One region of the Streptomyces fungicidicus genome, then DNA from elsewhere that is predicted to be linked to it. Evidence: riboswitches for the same ligand, from Rfam matches in the RefSeq annotation. Region 1 holds a riboswitch; each other region holds the start of a gene.
What was found. A riboswitch is a leader RNA that binds a small molecule or an ion and turns the genes downstream of it on or off. The one in region 1 is predicted to bind cobalamin.

Region 1 (3,661 bases):
ATGGGCGGCCTGATCGGCGCCACCGTCGCCTCCGCCGGCTTCGGCGCGGTGCACGGCGACGTGCTCGTCACCAAGGTCCTGATCCCCGCCATCGCCGCCCCGCTGGTGGCCGGCCTCGCCGCGATGCTCGCGACCCGGCTGACCTACCGCATGGGCAAGAAGGCCAACGGCAAGGCCGCCGAGAAGGGCTACCGCGCCGGACAGATCGCCTCCGCCGGCCTGGTCTCCCTGGCCCACGGCACCAACGACGCCCAGAAGACGATGGGCATCATCACCCTCGCCCTGGTCGCCGGCGGCACCCTCGCCCCCGACTCCGACCCGCCGATGTGGGTCATCCTCTCCGCGGGCATCGCCATCGCGCTCGGCACCTACCTCGGCGGCTGGCGCATCATCCGCACCATGGGCAAGGGCCTCACCGACCTCCAGCCGCAGCAGGGCTTCGCCGCCCAGACCAGTGCCGCGACGGTCATCCTGGCCTCCTCGCACCTCGGCTTCTCCCTCTCCACCACGCATTCCGTTTCCGGTTCCGTGATGGGTGCGGGCCTGGGCCGCAAGGGCGGTGTCGTCCGCTGGTCGACGGCCACCCGGATGTTCGTCGCCTGGGGCCTGACGCTGCCGGCGGCGGCCCTGGTCGCGGCGCTCGCCGAATGGGTCTGCGGCTTCGGCAGCTGGGGCACCGCCGTCGTGGCCGTCTTCCTCGTCTCCTCCAGCGCGGCGATCTGGAAGATCTCCCGGCGCGAGGTCGTCGACCACACCAACGTCAACGACCACGACGTGCCGGGCGAGGAGCCGTCCGGCGTGGTGACGCAGGCGATGGCCGCCGTGAGCCCGCCCCCGGCGGGCGCCGTGACCGAGGAGTTCGCCACGATCCCGGCTCCCGCCGACACGGCACCGCCGGCCAAGACCACCGTCTGACCGCGACCCGGTAGACCCCGGCACGAAGGAAGAAGAGCACCATGAAGATCGACTGGGCGGCCCTCGGTTCCGTCTTCGGCGTCAGCCTCGTGGTCACCGTGGCCCTGGTGGCCCTGTTCACCCTCGGCATCAGCGGCCTGTCCCGCCGCGAGCGGGCCGCCGCGCAGGGCCAGTCCGCGGCCCTGGCGGTCACCGGCGCCTACGCCTGCTTCGCCGCGTGCGCGGCGGCGGTGGCGTACGGCATCTACCTGATCATGGCCTGATCCCTCCCCGGTCACCGCGACCGCGGAAGGTCTCCGTCCCACGGGCGGTGCGGGAGCCCCGGCTCCCGCACCGCCCTTCGGCGTGCGCGCGCCCCGCGGTTCCCCCACCGAAGCCCCTCTGTGGGCCTCGGCACACTTCAGCCTCGCAGGTCAACGGCAAGTTGACGGCCCTTCCGGAGCCGTGGTGGACTGCCTCAGCCAATACGGCGGCAGGAGAGGAAGCCGGTGCGATTCCGGCGCGGTCCCGCCACTGTCACCGGGGTGCAGATGCACCCCGGGAGCCAGGAACTCTCGCCGCCGGTCTCGTCGAACCAGGGCGTGGACACCCTGAGTGAGGACATATCGCCATGCGCGGCTGCCTGTTGAGGTCGACCAGCGAGACACCGCCCCGCTCCGGGGCCGTTCCCTCCGGATCCGTCACCGGCTGAACCCATGGGTGCCGATCGCGTGTTCGCGTACGGCGCCGCCGCCGGCCTCCTCGGCGACCTGCTCCTCGGCGATCCCCGCCGCGGTCATCCGGTCGCCGCTTTCGGACGGGCCGCGGCCGCCGTGGAACGGGTGCTGTGGCGGGACGACCGGGGCCGGGGCGCCGTGCACACCGCCGTGTGCGTCGGCGGGACCGTCGTCCTGGGAAGCCTCGCCGCCCGCTCCGTACGCTCCTCCCCCGCCGCCTCCGCCGCCCTGACCGGCGTCGCCACCTGGGCCGTCGTCGGCGGGACCTCGCTGGCCCGGGAGGCCCGCGCCATCGGGCGGGCGCTGGACGCCGGGGACGTCGAGGCGGCCCGGGCGTGGCTGCCGCACCTGTGCGGCCGCGACCCCCAGGCGCTGGACGCCGACGGGATCGCCCGCGCGGTGGTCGAGTCCGTCGCCGAGAACACCTCCGACGCCGTGGTGGGCGCGCTGGTGTGGGGCGCCGTCGCCGGGGTGCCGGGACTGCTCGGGTTCCGGGCCGTCAACACGCTCGACGCGATGGTCGGCCACAAGTCCCCGCGCCACCTCCGCTACGGCTGGGCCTCCGCCCGCCTCGACGACGTGGCCGGCTGGCCGGGGGCGCGGCTGACCGCCGTGCTCGCCGCGCTCGCGGGCCCCGACCCGCGCGGCGCCGTACGGGCGTGGCGCGCCGACGCCGCGAAGCACCCCAGCCCCAACGCCGGGCCCGTGGAGGCGTCGTTCGCCGGCGCGCTCGGCGTGCGGCTCGGCGGGACCCTCTCCTACGGCGGGCGGGTCGAACACCGGCCCGTCCTCAACGGCGGCGGACGTGCCGTGTCCGTGGCCGACATCGACCGGGCGGTACGGCTCTCGCGGCGGGTCGGCTGGCTCGCGCTCGCGGCCGGTGCCGCCGCGCGGAGGGTGACGAAGGGACGTGCATCGTGAACGGTGGGGGGCTGCTGGTCGCCGGGACCACCTCGGACGCCGGCAAGAGCGTGGTGACCGCCGGGATCTGCCGGTGGCTGGCGCGGCAGGGCGTCAAGGTCGCGCCGTTCAAGGCGCAGAACATGTCGCTGAACTCGTTCGTGACGCGGGAGGGCGCCGAGATCGGGCGGGCGCAGGCCATGCAGGCCCAGGCCTGCCGGGTGGAGCCCACCGCGCTGATGAACCCGGTGCTGCTGAAGCCGGGCGGCGAGCAGTCCAGCCAGGTGGTGCTGATGGGCAGGCCGGTCGGCGAGATGACCGCCCGCGGCTACCACGGCGGACGCCAGCAGCGGCTGCTGGGCACGGTGCTGGACTGTCTGGAGCAGTTGCGGGGCACGTATGACGCGGTGATCTGCGAGGGGGCCGGCAGCCCGGCCGAGATCAACCTGCGGCGCACCGACATCGTGAACATGGGGATCGCCCGGAGCGCCGGGCTTCCCGTCCTCGTCGTCGGCGACATCGACCGGGGCGGCGTCTTCGCCTCCTTCTTCGGTACCGTCGCCCTGCTCTCCCGCACGGACCAGGAGCTGGTCGCCGGGTTCCTGGTGAACAAGTTCCGGGGCGACGTGTCGCTGCTGGAGCCCGGACTGGAGATGCTGCACGGCCTCACCGGGCGCCGGACCTACGGCGTGCTGCCCTTCCGGCACGGGCTCGGCATCGACGAGGAGGACGGGCTCCGGGTGTCGCTGCGCGGCGCCGTCCGCGAGTCGGCGGTGGCCGCCCCGCTCGGCGAGGACGTGCTGCGGGTCGCCGTCTGCGCGGTGCCGCTGATGTCCAACTTCACCGACGTGGACGCGCTGGCCGCCGAACCCGGTGTGGTGGTGCGGTTCGTGGACCGGCCCGAGGAACTCGTCGACGCCGACCTCGTGGTCGTGCCCGGCACCCGCGGGACCGTCCGGGCCCTCGACTGGCTGCGGGAGCGCGGCCTCGCGGACGCCCTGCGGCGACGGGCGGCCGAGGGGCGGCCGGTGCTCGGCATCTGCGGGGGCTACCAGCTCCTCGGGGAGTCCGTCGAGGACGACGTCGAGAGCCGGCGGGGCCGCGTCGACGGGCTCGGCATCCTGCCGGTG
Region 2 (3,661 bases), 3.8 Mb from region 1:
CGGGCGGTCCACGCCGAGGTTCTCCCGCAGCCGGTCCAGGGTCTCCTGGTCGGCGCCGAGCGCCGCGGTACCCGCGTACGCCTTGACGGGGTCGAAGGGGGAGGCGGCGGCGACGGCGAAGACGCCGAAGGTGACGACGAGCAGCACGGGCACGGCGAACAGGGCCCGCCGTGCCGTGAGCCTGGCCATCTCGCCATAGGGAAGGGCGGTCACGTGCGGGGCCGCCAGTCCTCGACGTTCCACCAGGGGCCGCTGGCGAAGCCGTGCTCGTGCGGTTCGGTCTGGGTGGTGAGGTCCTTCCAGCGGTCGGCGAGGACGTACATGTGGTCGATGTGGGTGAGGAAGGTGTAGCCGGGGTTCTTGACGAGTTCGCGCTGGATGTCGTCGTAGGCGGCCTCGCGTGCCTGGGTGTCCTGGCTACGGCGGCCGGTGTCGAGGGCCTCGTCGACGGCCGGGTTGTCGTAGCGGGCCATGTTGTTGAAGCCGTCCCCGGCGAGGGAGGAGTGCAGCAGGGTGTAGAGGCCGAAGTCGGGGTCGCCGGTGCTGCCGAAGCCGGCGAGCACGGCGTCGTGGTTCATCCGGGGCTCGATGACCTCCCAGGTGGCGCTCTCCACCCGGACGTCGATGCCGGCCTTCTTGGCGTCGGAGGCGTAGGCGAGGGCGTGGTCCTGGCGGACCTTGTCGCCGGAGGGGTAGTAGAGGGTGAACCGGGCGGGGCGTCCGTCCTTGGCGCGGATGCCGTCCTTGCCGGACTTCCAGCCGGCCTCGTCCAGGATGCGGCCGGCTTCGGTGAGGTCACGGGGCCGCTCGACGTCCTTGGCGAACCAGGGGTCGTCGACCGGCAGGGGGCCGTAGGCGGGGCGGCCCGCGCCGTCGAGGATCTTGTCGACCATGGCCCGGCGGTCCACGGCGAGGTCGAGGGCGCGGCGGATCGCGGTGTCGCCGGCGACCGGGTTGCCGGTGGGCAGGGTGACGGCGCGGAAGTCGTACGAGGTCGCCCGGTACGTCTTCTTGTCGTCGTCGCCCTTGAAGGTGGCGGCGAGGTTCGGCGGGAGGGTCGCGCCGTCGAGGTCGCCGGAGCGCAGCCGGGTGGCGCGGACGTCGTCGTCGGCGATGATCGCCATGGTGAGCTTTTTCACCTTGGGCTCGCCGCCCCAGTAGTCCGGATTGGCCTTGAAGGTGAGCTTCTCGCCCTTGCTCCAGCCGGTGAGGACGTACGGTCCGGTGCCGACCGGTCTGGTGTTGAAGGAGCCGGTGTTGGGGTCCTGTCCGCCGGCGACGTGCTCGGGGACGACGGGCAGCACGGTGCGGGCGGCGAAGGCCGCGTAGGGGTGGGCGAGGGTGAAGACGACCTTGTCGTCGCCGTCCGCCCGCACCTCCTCGACGGCGGCCAGTTCGCTCTTGGCGGTGTTGTTGGTCTTGTCGTCCAGCACCGTGCGGTACGTGAAGACCACGTCGTCGGCGGTCAGCGGCTCGCCGTCGCTGAACCTCACGCCGTCGCGCAGGGTGTACGTGTAGGTGCGGCCGCCGTCGGTGATCTCGGGGAGCGCCTTGGCCAGGGCGGGCTTCAGTTCCATGCCGGCGTCGCGGGCGAGGAGTCCGTCGAAGATCTTGGAGTTGCCGTCCTTGCCGTAGCCGAGGAGCGGGCTGAGGGTGTCCGGTTCGGTCGGGACGCCGATCACCACGGAGTCGGCGGACGCCGCGCCGTCCGCGCCGCCGCTGCCCGGCGCCGAGCAGGCGGCCACCGCGCCGGCCATCGCGACCGCGGCGGCGGCACCCCGTATTCGTCGGGTCGTCATCGGACCTCACACCCCTGTTGCCTGAGAATGACCTGTTGCCTGAAAACAGTTGTTGCATATTAATTGCAGCAAGACACTGCCCAGGACACCGGCCCCTCACTCCCCGCCCCTGCCGTCGGCGCCCCTCGTGTCAAGTGCGCAGGTGTGCGCCGGGACCCGAGCCCGCGAGCGCCGTCCGCGCGCCCCCCGTGGCCGCTTGTCACCGGACCGGAACGGGCACTACTGTCGCCACGCCTTGGTGACGGGAAATCGGTGCGATACCGGTGCGGCCCTCGCCACTGTGATCGGGAAGTCCGGCTCCAGCCCTCACGGGCAGCCACTGGGTTCTAGGACCCGGGAAGGCGGAGCACGGGCGGTGGTACCCGTCAGCCAGGAGACCGGCCAAGGCGCGTCAACCATCCACGAGGTGCTGGAGAGGGTCTGCTGAGCCATGCACATAGCCGAGGGTTTTCTGCCACCGGTGCACGCGGTCGCCTGGGGCGTCGCGTCGGCGCCGTTCGTCGTCCACGGAGCCCGGTCGCTCATCCGTGAAGTCAGGGAACATCCCGAGAGCACGCTGCTGCTCGGCGCTTCGGGAGCGTTCACCTTCGTCCTGTCCGCGCTGAAACTCCCGTCGGTGACGGGGAGTTGCTCCCACCCCACCGGCACGGGGCTGGGCGCGATCCTGTTCCGGCCGCCGGTGATGGCGGTGCTGGGCACCATCACACTGCTGTTCCAGGCGCTGCTGCTCGCCCACGGCGGGCTGACCACGCTGGGCGCCAACGTCTTCTCGATGGCGGTCGTCGGGCCGTGGGCCGGCTACGGCGTCTACCGGCTGCTGCGCCGGTACGGAGTGCCGCTGATGGTCGCGGTGTTCTCCGGCGCGTTCGCCGCCGACCTGTCGACGTACTGCGTGACGAGCGTGCAGCTCGCGCTCGCGTTCCCCGACCCGGCCGGCGGATTCCTGGGCGCGCTGGGCAAGTTCGGCTCCATCTTCGCCGTGACGCAGATCCCGCTGGCGGTGAGCGAGGGGCTGCTGACCGTGCTGGTGATGCGCATGCTGGTGCAGTCGAGCAGGGGTGAGCTGACGCGGCTCGGGGTGCTGGTGACCTCGGTGGCCGGGCGGAAGACGGCCGACCCGGCGGAGGCGGTGACGCGATGAGCCGCAACGCGAAGATCAACACGCTGCTGCTGGCGCTGGTGGCCGCGCTCGCGGTGATCCCGCTGGTGTTCGGGCTCGGCGACCACAAGGAGGAGCCGTTCGCGGGCGCGGACGCCGAGGCGGAGACGGCGATCACCGAGATCGACCCGGACTACGAGCCCTGGTTCTCGCCCCTGTACGAACCACCGTCCGGTGAGATCGAGTCGGCGCTGTTCGCCCTGCAGGCGGCGCTCGGCGCGGGCGTGATCGCCTACTACTTCGGGCTGCGGCGCGGACGGCGGCAGGGCGAGACGCGGGCCTTGGAGCGGCTGCGGGCCGAGGCGGACCGCGGTGACGGGGCCGGCTCCCCGCGGCCACGGATCTGACGGCCCGTGCTGCCGATCGACGCGGCGGCGCACAGCAGTCGCTGGCGCCGCCGTCATCCCGTGGACAAGGCCGTTCTGGGGCTGGGCCTCACCGTGCTCGCGATCTCGCTGCCGCCCTGGCCGGGCGCGGCATTGGTCCTGGTGACGGCGCTCGCGGTGCTGCTCGGCCCGGCGGGCGTGCCGGCCCTGCGGCTGTGGCGGGCCTACCGGGTGCCGCTGGGCTTCTGCGTCACCGGGGCGCTGACGCTGCTGGTTCAGGTGGGCGGACCGGACGGGTTCGTGTCACCGGCCGAGGGCGGGCCGCTGCGCGCCGGGGAGTTGCTGCTGCGCACGTCGGCGGCCTCGCTGGGCGTGCT
Region 3 (3,661 bases), 1.4 Mb from region 1:
AGCGCGGAGAACAGCTGCATGGCGGCGACACCGGACAGCACCACCCGGTCCATGCCGCCGCCGAGGCTGTGACCGAGCAGCATCACCAGGGCGAAGGAGAGCAGGGCCCCGGCGAAGGCGCCCGCCGACAGCGACACGGTGCCACCGCCCACCCCGAGCACCACGACGGCGACCGCGCCCGTTGAGGCTCCGGAGGACACACCGAGGACGAAGGGGTCGGCGAGCGGGTTGCGCAGCAGCGACTGCATGACCGCGCCGCACAGCGCGAGCCCCGCTCCGCACACGGCGGCCAGCAGGGTGCGCGGCATCCGCAGGTTCCACACGATGCCGTCCCTGAGCGGCGGCAGCGTGCTCCCGCCGCCGCCGAGGTGGCCGGCCACGGACGCCCACACGTCGGCGGTGGAGATGTCGGCGGGCCCGATGGTCACGGCGACGGCCAGGGAGACGGCCAGTGCCACGAGCCCTCCGCCGGTGAGCAGCAGGACCCTGCCGCTCACTTGGCGAGCCCGAAGTCGCGCAGCGCGGCGGCGACCTGTTCGATCCCTTCGACGGTGCGCAGGGACGGGTTCATCGCCTGCCCGCTGAGCCGGACGTACCGCTTCTCGCGCACGGCGGTGAGGTTGCGGGTGGCCGGGTTGGTCTCCAGGAACCGGATCTTGGCATCGGCGGACTCGGCGGTCTGGGACTTGCGGGTCAGGTCGCCGAGGACGATGACGTCGGGGTCGCGGTCGGCGACGGTCTCCCAGTTGATCTGCGGCCACTCGTCGTGGGTGTCGGCGAAGGCGTTCTCCGCGCCGACGGCGCGGGTGATGGCGCCGGGGGCGCCGCAGCAGCCGGCGAGGTAGGGCGACTGGGAGTTGGCGAACCAGTACATGAGGGAGGTGCCGGAGGCGTCCAGGCCGTCGGTGGCCTTGCGTACCCGGCGTTCCAGCTGTGCGACCAGTTCGTCGCCGCGTTCCTCGACACCGAAGGTGCGGGCCAGGTCGCGTATCTCGCCGTAGACGGTCTCGAGGGTCAGCGCCGTGGCGCGCGAGCCGTCGCCTCCGCTGTCGTTGTCCTTGCCGGCGGCGCAGTCGGACGGGGAGACGTACGTGGGGACGCCCAGTTTCTCGAACTGCTCACGGCTCGCGACGCCGCCCGTGCCGAGGGTGGAGACGAAGGAGGCGGTGACGAAGTCGGGTCCGGCGTCCAGCACCTTCTCGAAGGACGGGTTGTTGTCCGCCAGCCGGGGCACCGACGCGTTGGCCTTCTCCAGGCCCTTCATCACGGGGTCGGTCCAGGTGGCGGTGCCGGCCATGCGGTCGGCGAGGCCGAGGGAGAGCAGGATCTCGGTGGTTCCCTGGTTGAGGGAGACGACGTGCCGGGGCGCCGACTTCAGGGTGACCTCGTGCCCGCAGTTGTCGAGGGTCAGCGGGTAACCAGCTTCCCGCTTGCGCGAGTTGGAGTCGGCGTCGGCACCGGGGCCGCCGCACGCGGTGAGCGGCAGGGCAGCGGCGAGGAGGGCGGCCGCGACGCGGCGGCGGGAAGCGGTACGGGTACGGGGCATGGAGACGCCTTGCACTCGGGGCTCGAACGCGGAGCCTGGCCTACGGAGAACCTCCCCGCCCACGGCGGGTAGGCGCCAGCAGGTCTTCGGACTCGGGTTCGTCCGGACGGAGCGCCTTCCCGGGATGCCGTGCGCCGGCCCTTCGGCCGACCCGCGCCGCCCCAGTGGCGTCGAGTGCCCCGCCCGTCCCCCTCACCGCTGCGCGTCAGTTCCGGATTCCCACCGGATTCCCTGGCCTCGGATGTGGCACGACTGGCCCCCGCAATCTATCAAGATCACTCGTGGGGACCGGCCGCGGGGCGTGCCGGGCGTCAGCACCACGGACTTTTCCTCGGCGAACCAGGAGTGATCGACTCCCAGGCCCCGGACGACGTAGTCGCCCTGCCGGGCAGGCGGGACGCCGCGCCCCGCGGATGAAGCGCACCAGCGGCCATCCCCGGTCCAGTGCGGTGTCCTTGCCGGCAATGCCCAGGTACACGCTGTCGTTCATGGTTCCGGGAACGTAGTGCACGACGTGTCCCCGTCCGCGAGTACACGGCAGGGACAGGGCGACGCCCCGCCGCACCGGCGTGCGGCGAAGCGTCGCCCGCGGGCCCGCGAAGGGCCGTTCAGCTCTGCGGCCGCTTCCCGTGGTTGGCCGCGTGGTTGCGGCGGGCCTTCTTCTTCCGGCGCCTCTTCGAGGACATGGGCGTCTCCCTTGTGACGTGGGGCCGTGAGACCGTGTCCCGCCCGGCCGTTCCGGAACCGGCGGACGGCGATGGACCGCCGCCCATTCTTCCGCAGGGCTCCCGGCGCCGCGACTCGCGCCGTGCCGGACACCGCGCACGTCCACACTGTTGTCGCCGCGCGCCCGCCGGGCGACGATGGGCCCCAGCGCATCGCCCCGCGGGAGGCCATGGTGACCGATCCCTGGGTGGCCCTGGAGCCAGGAGCCGACCCTGCCGAGCGCGTACGCGCGCTGCACCGGGCGCACGAGACCTTCACCGAGGCCGGCACGGTGCCGCGCCCGGTGCGCGGCGTGGTCGCCGACTCGTGGCGGCGTTCGGCGCGCGCCGGGGTCCACCCGGACGGCTCCGCCGACGTCGAACTGACGGACGGTGACCTCGGGACCTACCGCGCCGAGCATCCGCTGGCCCATGTGATGCCGCTGTTCCGGGAGTTGCTGGGCACGTTCGCCTCCGACGGCCGCCATCTGCTGGCGGTGTGCGACGCGCGCGGCAGGCTGCTGTGGGTCGAGGGGCACGCGTCGACGCTGCGGCAGGCGGGGCGGATGAACTTCGTGCCGGGCGCACGGTGGTCGGAGAGCGCGGTCGGGACGAACGCTCCGGGCACGGCGGTCGCCGTCGGCCGTCCGGTCCAAGTGTTCGCGGCCGAGCACTTCGTGCGGCGCGTGCAGCCGTGGACGTGCGCGGCGGCACCCGTGCACGACCCCCGCACGGGGCGGCTGCTCGGTGCGGTGGACATCACCGGCGGCAACGGCCTCGCGCATCCGCACAGCCTCGGGTTCGTGCGTGCCGTGGCCCGTGCGGCGGAGTCCCAGCTGGCGTTGCTCACGCCGGGCCGCCCGGCCGCCCGCGGGTCCGAACTGGCGGTGCTGGGCCGCGACCGTGCCGTGCTGACGACGGGGGGCCGCGGGATACGGCTCAGCCGCCGGCACAGCGAGATCCTCGTCCTGCTGGCCGAGCGTCCCGACGGCCTGACCGGCGACGAACTCGCGTGCGCGCTGTACGAGGACGAGTCGGTGACGCCGGTGACGCTGCGCGCCGAGCTGGCCCGGCTGCGTCAGGTGCTCGGGCCGGGGGTGCTCGCGTCGCGTCCCTACCGGCTCACCCTGCCCCTGGAGTCCGACGCGGCCGTCGTCGAACGCCGGCTGGCGGCGGGCGCGGTCACCACCGCCCTGGCCGGCTACCCCGGCCCGCTGCTGCCCGCCTCCCGGGCGCCGGCGGTCGTACGGCTCAGGCGCCGCCTCGCCGACGGGCTGCGCGCTGCGCTGGTCGCGGGCGCGGATCCCGACCTGCTGGCCGACTGGGTCCACGCCCCGTGGGGCGAGGACGACGTGGAGGTGTGGCGGGCGCTGGCCGCGGCCCGGCCCACGCCGTCCCACCGGGCCCGGCT
Region 4 (3,661 bases), 3.4 Mb from region 1:
TTCGGGGTCCGGGCCGGCCTGCACGGGGACGGTGGTGCGGGCCGCGGCCCGGGCGATCCGCGTCGCCGGGCGGGAACGCAGGTAGTACGTGGTCTTCAGGCCCTGCTTCCAGGCATGGACGTACATCGAGGAGAGCTTCCCGATGGTCGGCGTCTCCAGGAACAGGTTCAGCGACTGGGCCTGGTCGAGGAACGGGGTGCGGGCGGCGGCCATGTCGATCAGACCGCGCTGCGGGATCTCCCACGCCGTGCGGTACAGCCGCCGCACGTCCTCGGGGATCCACGCGAAGTCCTGCACCGAGCCGCCCGCCTCGCGCAGCGCCTCACGGGTGCGCGCGTCCCACACGCCCAGCCGCTTCAGGTCCTCCACCAGATACGAGTTGACCTGGAGGAACTCCCCGGACAGCGTCTCGCGCTTGAACAGGTTGGACACCTGCGGCTCGATGCACTCGTACACGCCGGCGATGGACGCGATGGTGGCGGTGGGCGCGATCGCGAGGAGCAGCGAGTTGCGCATCCCGACGGCCGCGATCCGCGCCCGCAGCGCCGCCCAGCGCTCCGGCCAGGTGAGCTCCGTGTCGTAGTGGTCGGGGTGCAGCACGCCCCGGGCCGTACGGGTCTTCTCCCAGGCGGGCAGCGGACCGCTTCGCTCGGCGAGGTCCGCGGAGGTCTCGTACGCGGCGAGCATGATCCGCTCCGCGATCCGGGTGGACAGGGCCTTCGCCTCGGGCGAGTCGAAGGGCAGCCGCAGCCGGAAGAGGACGTCCTGCAGGCCCATCGCGCCCAGACCCACCGGGCGCCAGCGGGCGTTGGAGCGGCCCGCCTGCTCGGTCGGGTAGTAGTTGATGTCCACGACCCGGTCGAGGAAGGTGACGGCCGTGCGGACGGTCTCGTCCAGCCGCTCCCAGTCGAGGTCGCCGGCGGCCTGGTCGACGAACGCGCCGAGGTTGACCGACCCCAGGTTGCAGACCGCGGTCTCCCCGTCGTCGGTGACCTCGAGGATCTCCGTGCACAGGTTGGACGAGTGGACGACGTGGCCCGGCTCGGCGGTCTGGTTGGCGGTGCGGTTGGCGGTGTCCTTGAAGGTCATCCAGCCGTTGCCGGTCTGCGCCAGGGTGCGCATCATCCGGCCGTACAGCTCGCGGGCCGGAAGCGTCCTGCGGGCCAGGCCCTGCGCCTCCGCGGCCCGGTACGCCGCGTCGAACTCCTCGCCCCACAGGTCGACCAGGCCGGGCACGTCGGCCGGGGAGAACAGCGACCACGGCGCGTCGGCGTCCACCCGGCGCATGAACTCGTCCGGCACCCAGTGCGCGAGGTTCAGGTTGTGCGTACGGCGGGCGTCCTCGCCGGTGTTGTCGCGCAGCTCCAGGAACTCCTCGATGTCGGCGTGCCAGGTCTCCAGGTAGACCGCCGCCGCGCCCTTGCGCCGGCCGCCCTGGTTCACGGCGGCGACCGAGGCGTCCAGCGTCTTCAGGAACGGGACGATGCCGTTGGAGTGCCCGTTGGTGCCGCGGATCAGCGAACCCCGGGCGCGGATCCGGGAGTAGGACAGGCCGATGCCGCCGGCGTGCTTCGAGAGGCGGGCGACCTGGTGGTAGCGGTCGTAGATCGAGTCCAGTTCGTCCAGGGGGGAGTCCAGGAGGTAGCAGGACGACATCTGCGGGTGCCGGGTGCCGGAGTTGAACAGGGCGGGGGAGGAGGGCAGGTAGTCCAGGCGGCTCATCAGCCCGTACAGCGCGGCGACCTCGTCCACCGACCGCGCGCCGTCGTCCTCCGCGAGACCGGCGGCGACCCGCAGCAGGAAGTGCTGGGGCGTCTCCACCACCTTGCGGGTGACCGGGTGGCGCAGCAGGTAGCGGCTGTGCAGGGTCCGCAGGCCGAAGTAGCCGAAGCGGTCGTCGGCCCGGGTGTCGACCAGCGCGTCGAGACGCTCGGCGTGCAGCCGGACGAACGCGGCGGTCCGGTCGGCGATCAGACCCTCGCGGTGTCCGGTCGCCACGGAGCCGGTGAACGAGGTGACGCCCTGCGAGGCGGCCTCGGCGCGGATGCCGATGGTCAGCAGCCGGGCGGCGAGCCGGGAGTAGGCCGGGTCCTCGGAGATGAGACCGGCCGCGGCCTCGGTGGCGAGTTCCCGCAGCTCCGCCTCGTCGGCACGGGCCGACCGCCCGCGCAGCGCCGCGGCGGCGACCCGGCCGGGGTCGGCGTCGGGCAGGTCGGCGGTCAGCTCGGTCAGGGTCCGCAGCAGCGCGGCACCGGGGCCGTCGCTCTCCGGGGTCACGTCGACCGCTGAAGCCGGATCGGCTGGCGCGATGGTCACGTGGGGCTCTCCCTCGCTCGGCACGGGGCCTCGAAGAGCGCAGGGGGCAGTACACGAGCGCACACGGCCTCGCGTCCACCGGCCCATTCCGCGAGGCCCGGACGTCAGACACCCGGACCGGACGGCCGGGCGCACTGTCGGCAGGTCCTCGGACTGACGCCCATGCACGCGGGCATGGGTACACCGTTGCGGGACAGTTCCGGACTCACACCGGATTCCCCTGCGGCGACAGCGAGCATGAGCATACATCTTGTGCCGGGTGCCGCCAGCAACCCCATATGTTGTGTCGCGGACGTGTCAGAGCGTCAACTCATAAGTGAGCAGAGTGATGTCGTCCAGCTCCGGCAGGGGGTTCCAGTCGCGCTCCGGGCTGCGGGTGAAACCCAGCCGTTCGTAGAGGCGGTGGGCCGAGCGCATGGTGCGCTGCGTCGACAGCACGACCCGGACACAGCCCTCGACGGACCGCGCCCGGCCGAGGCAGGCGCGCACCAGGGCCTCCCCGGCACCGCGGCCCCGGGCCGCGCGGGCCACCGCGAGCATCCGGATCTCCGCCTCACCCGGCCCCGCTATGTCGGCCATCGGCCCGCCGGCCGGCACGAAGGTGACGCCGCCCAGCAGCGCGCCGTTCTCCACGGCGACCAGCACCTCGGCGGCGGCCGCCCGTTTCGCCACGTCCCTCAGCTCACCGAGGTACGCGTCGCTCTCCCCGAAGTCGAGGAGGCCGTCCCGCAGGTAGGCCCCCGCGGTGATCTCACCGAGTTCCCCGTGCTCGCCGGGTTCCACCGGCCGGATGACGATGTCCATGAGGGGGAGTGTGCCGGACGGGGACGGCAGCGGGCCGCCGGATTTCTCCGGCGGCCCGCTGCTTGGTGCGTACGGCGTCAGTGCGAGCTGCCCGCCGTGGCCGGCGGGAGCTCCACCTGGACACCGGGGTCGCCCGCGTCCGCCGTGTAGTCCTGCGGCTTGGTCTCGTCGACGCCGTCGGGCGCCTTCACGGCCCGCATCACGAAGGTCAGCACGACCGTGACCAGGACGTTGATCACGAAGGCGGTGAGACCGATGTAGCCGATCTCGCCGATGCCCGGGATCTCCTTCGACGACCCGCCGAAGTGCTTCTGGGTGGGCGAGGCCACCCCGTACGCGGCGACCGTGCCGTAGACCATGCCGACCGCCCAGCCGCCGATCAGCGCCCAGCGGTGGAACCAGCGGGTGAACAGGCCGCCCACCAGCGCCGGGAACGTCTGCAGGATCCAGATGCCGCCCAGCAGCTGGAAGTTGATCGCGACCGTCTTGTCCATGGTCAGGACGAAGACCAGCGCGCCCACCTTCACCAGCAGGGACACGA

Region 2: linked by a shared signal. The riboswitch ahead of CNQ36_RS25340 (energy-coupling factor ABC transporter permease) and the one ahead of CNQ36_RS08010 (cobalamin biosynthesis protein) in region 1 are both predicted to bind cobalamin.
Region 3: linked by a shared signal. The riboswitch ahead of CNQ36_RS01390 (ABC transporter substrate-binding protein) and the one ahead of CNQ36_RS08010 (cobalamin biosynthesis protein) in region 1 are both predicted to bind cobalamin.
Region 4: linked by a shared signal. The riboswitch ahead of CNQ36_RS23810 (ribonucleoside-diphosphate reductase subunit alpha) and the one ahead of CNQ36_RS08010 (cobalamin biosynthesis protein) in region 1 are both predicted to bind cobalamin.

Annotation. Positions count from the first base shown of each region.
Region 1 covers NZ_CP023407.1:1,765,544-1,769,204, forward strand. Annotated here, with positions in the region: gene CNQ36_RS08000 (inorganic phosphate transporter) at 1-915, shown strand, start outside; gene CNQ36_RS08005 (hypothetical protein) at 957-1,178, shown strand; cobalamin riboswitch at 1,347-1,488, shown strand; gene CNQ36_RS08010 (cobalamin biosynthesis protein) at 1,611-2,552, shown strand; gene CNQ36_RS08015 (cobyric acid synthase) at 2,549-3,661, shown strand, end outside.
Region 2 covers NZ_CP023407.1:5,548,229-5,551,889, reverse strand. Annotated here, with positions in the region: gene CNQ36_RS25350 (ABC transporter permease) at 1-189, opposite strand, end outside; gene CNQ36_RS25345 (ABC transporter substrate-binding protein) at 210-1,799, opposite strand; cobalamin riboswitch at 2,019-2,199, shown strand; gene CNQ36_RS25340 (energy-coupling factor ABC transporter permease) at 2,230-2,940, shown strand; gene CNQ36_RS25335 (energy-coupling factor ABC transporter substrate-binding protein) at 2,937-3,305, shown strand; gene cbiQ (cobalt ECF transporter T component CbiQ) at 3,312-3,661, shown strand, end outside.
Region 3 covers NZ_CP023407.1:339,888-343,548, forward strand. Annotated here, with positions in the region: gene CNQ36_RS01385 (FecCD family ABC transporter permease) at 1-497, opposite strand, end outside; gene CNQ36_RS01390 (ABC transporter substrate-binding protein) at 494-1,546, opposite strand; cobalamin riboswitch at 1,607-1,818, opposite strand; gene CNQ36_RS35935 (hypothetical protein) at 2,155-2,319, opposite strand; gene CNQ36_RS01400 (GAF domain-containing protein) at 2,445-3,661, shown strand, end outside.
Region 4 covers NZ_CP023407.1:5,181,922-5,185,582, forward strand. Annotated here, with positions in the region: gene CNQ36_RS23810 (ribonucleoside-diphosphate reductase subunit alpha) at 1-2,316, opposite strand, end outside; cobalamin riboswitch at 2,439-2,598, opposite strand; gene CNQ36_RS23815 (GNAT family N-acetyltransferase) at 2,614-3,120, opposite strand; gene mctP (monocarboxylate uptake permease MctP) at 3,198-3,661, opposite strand, start outside.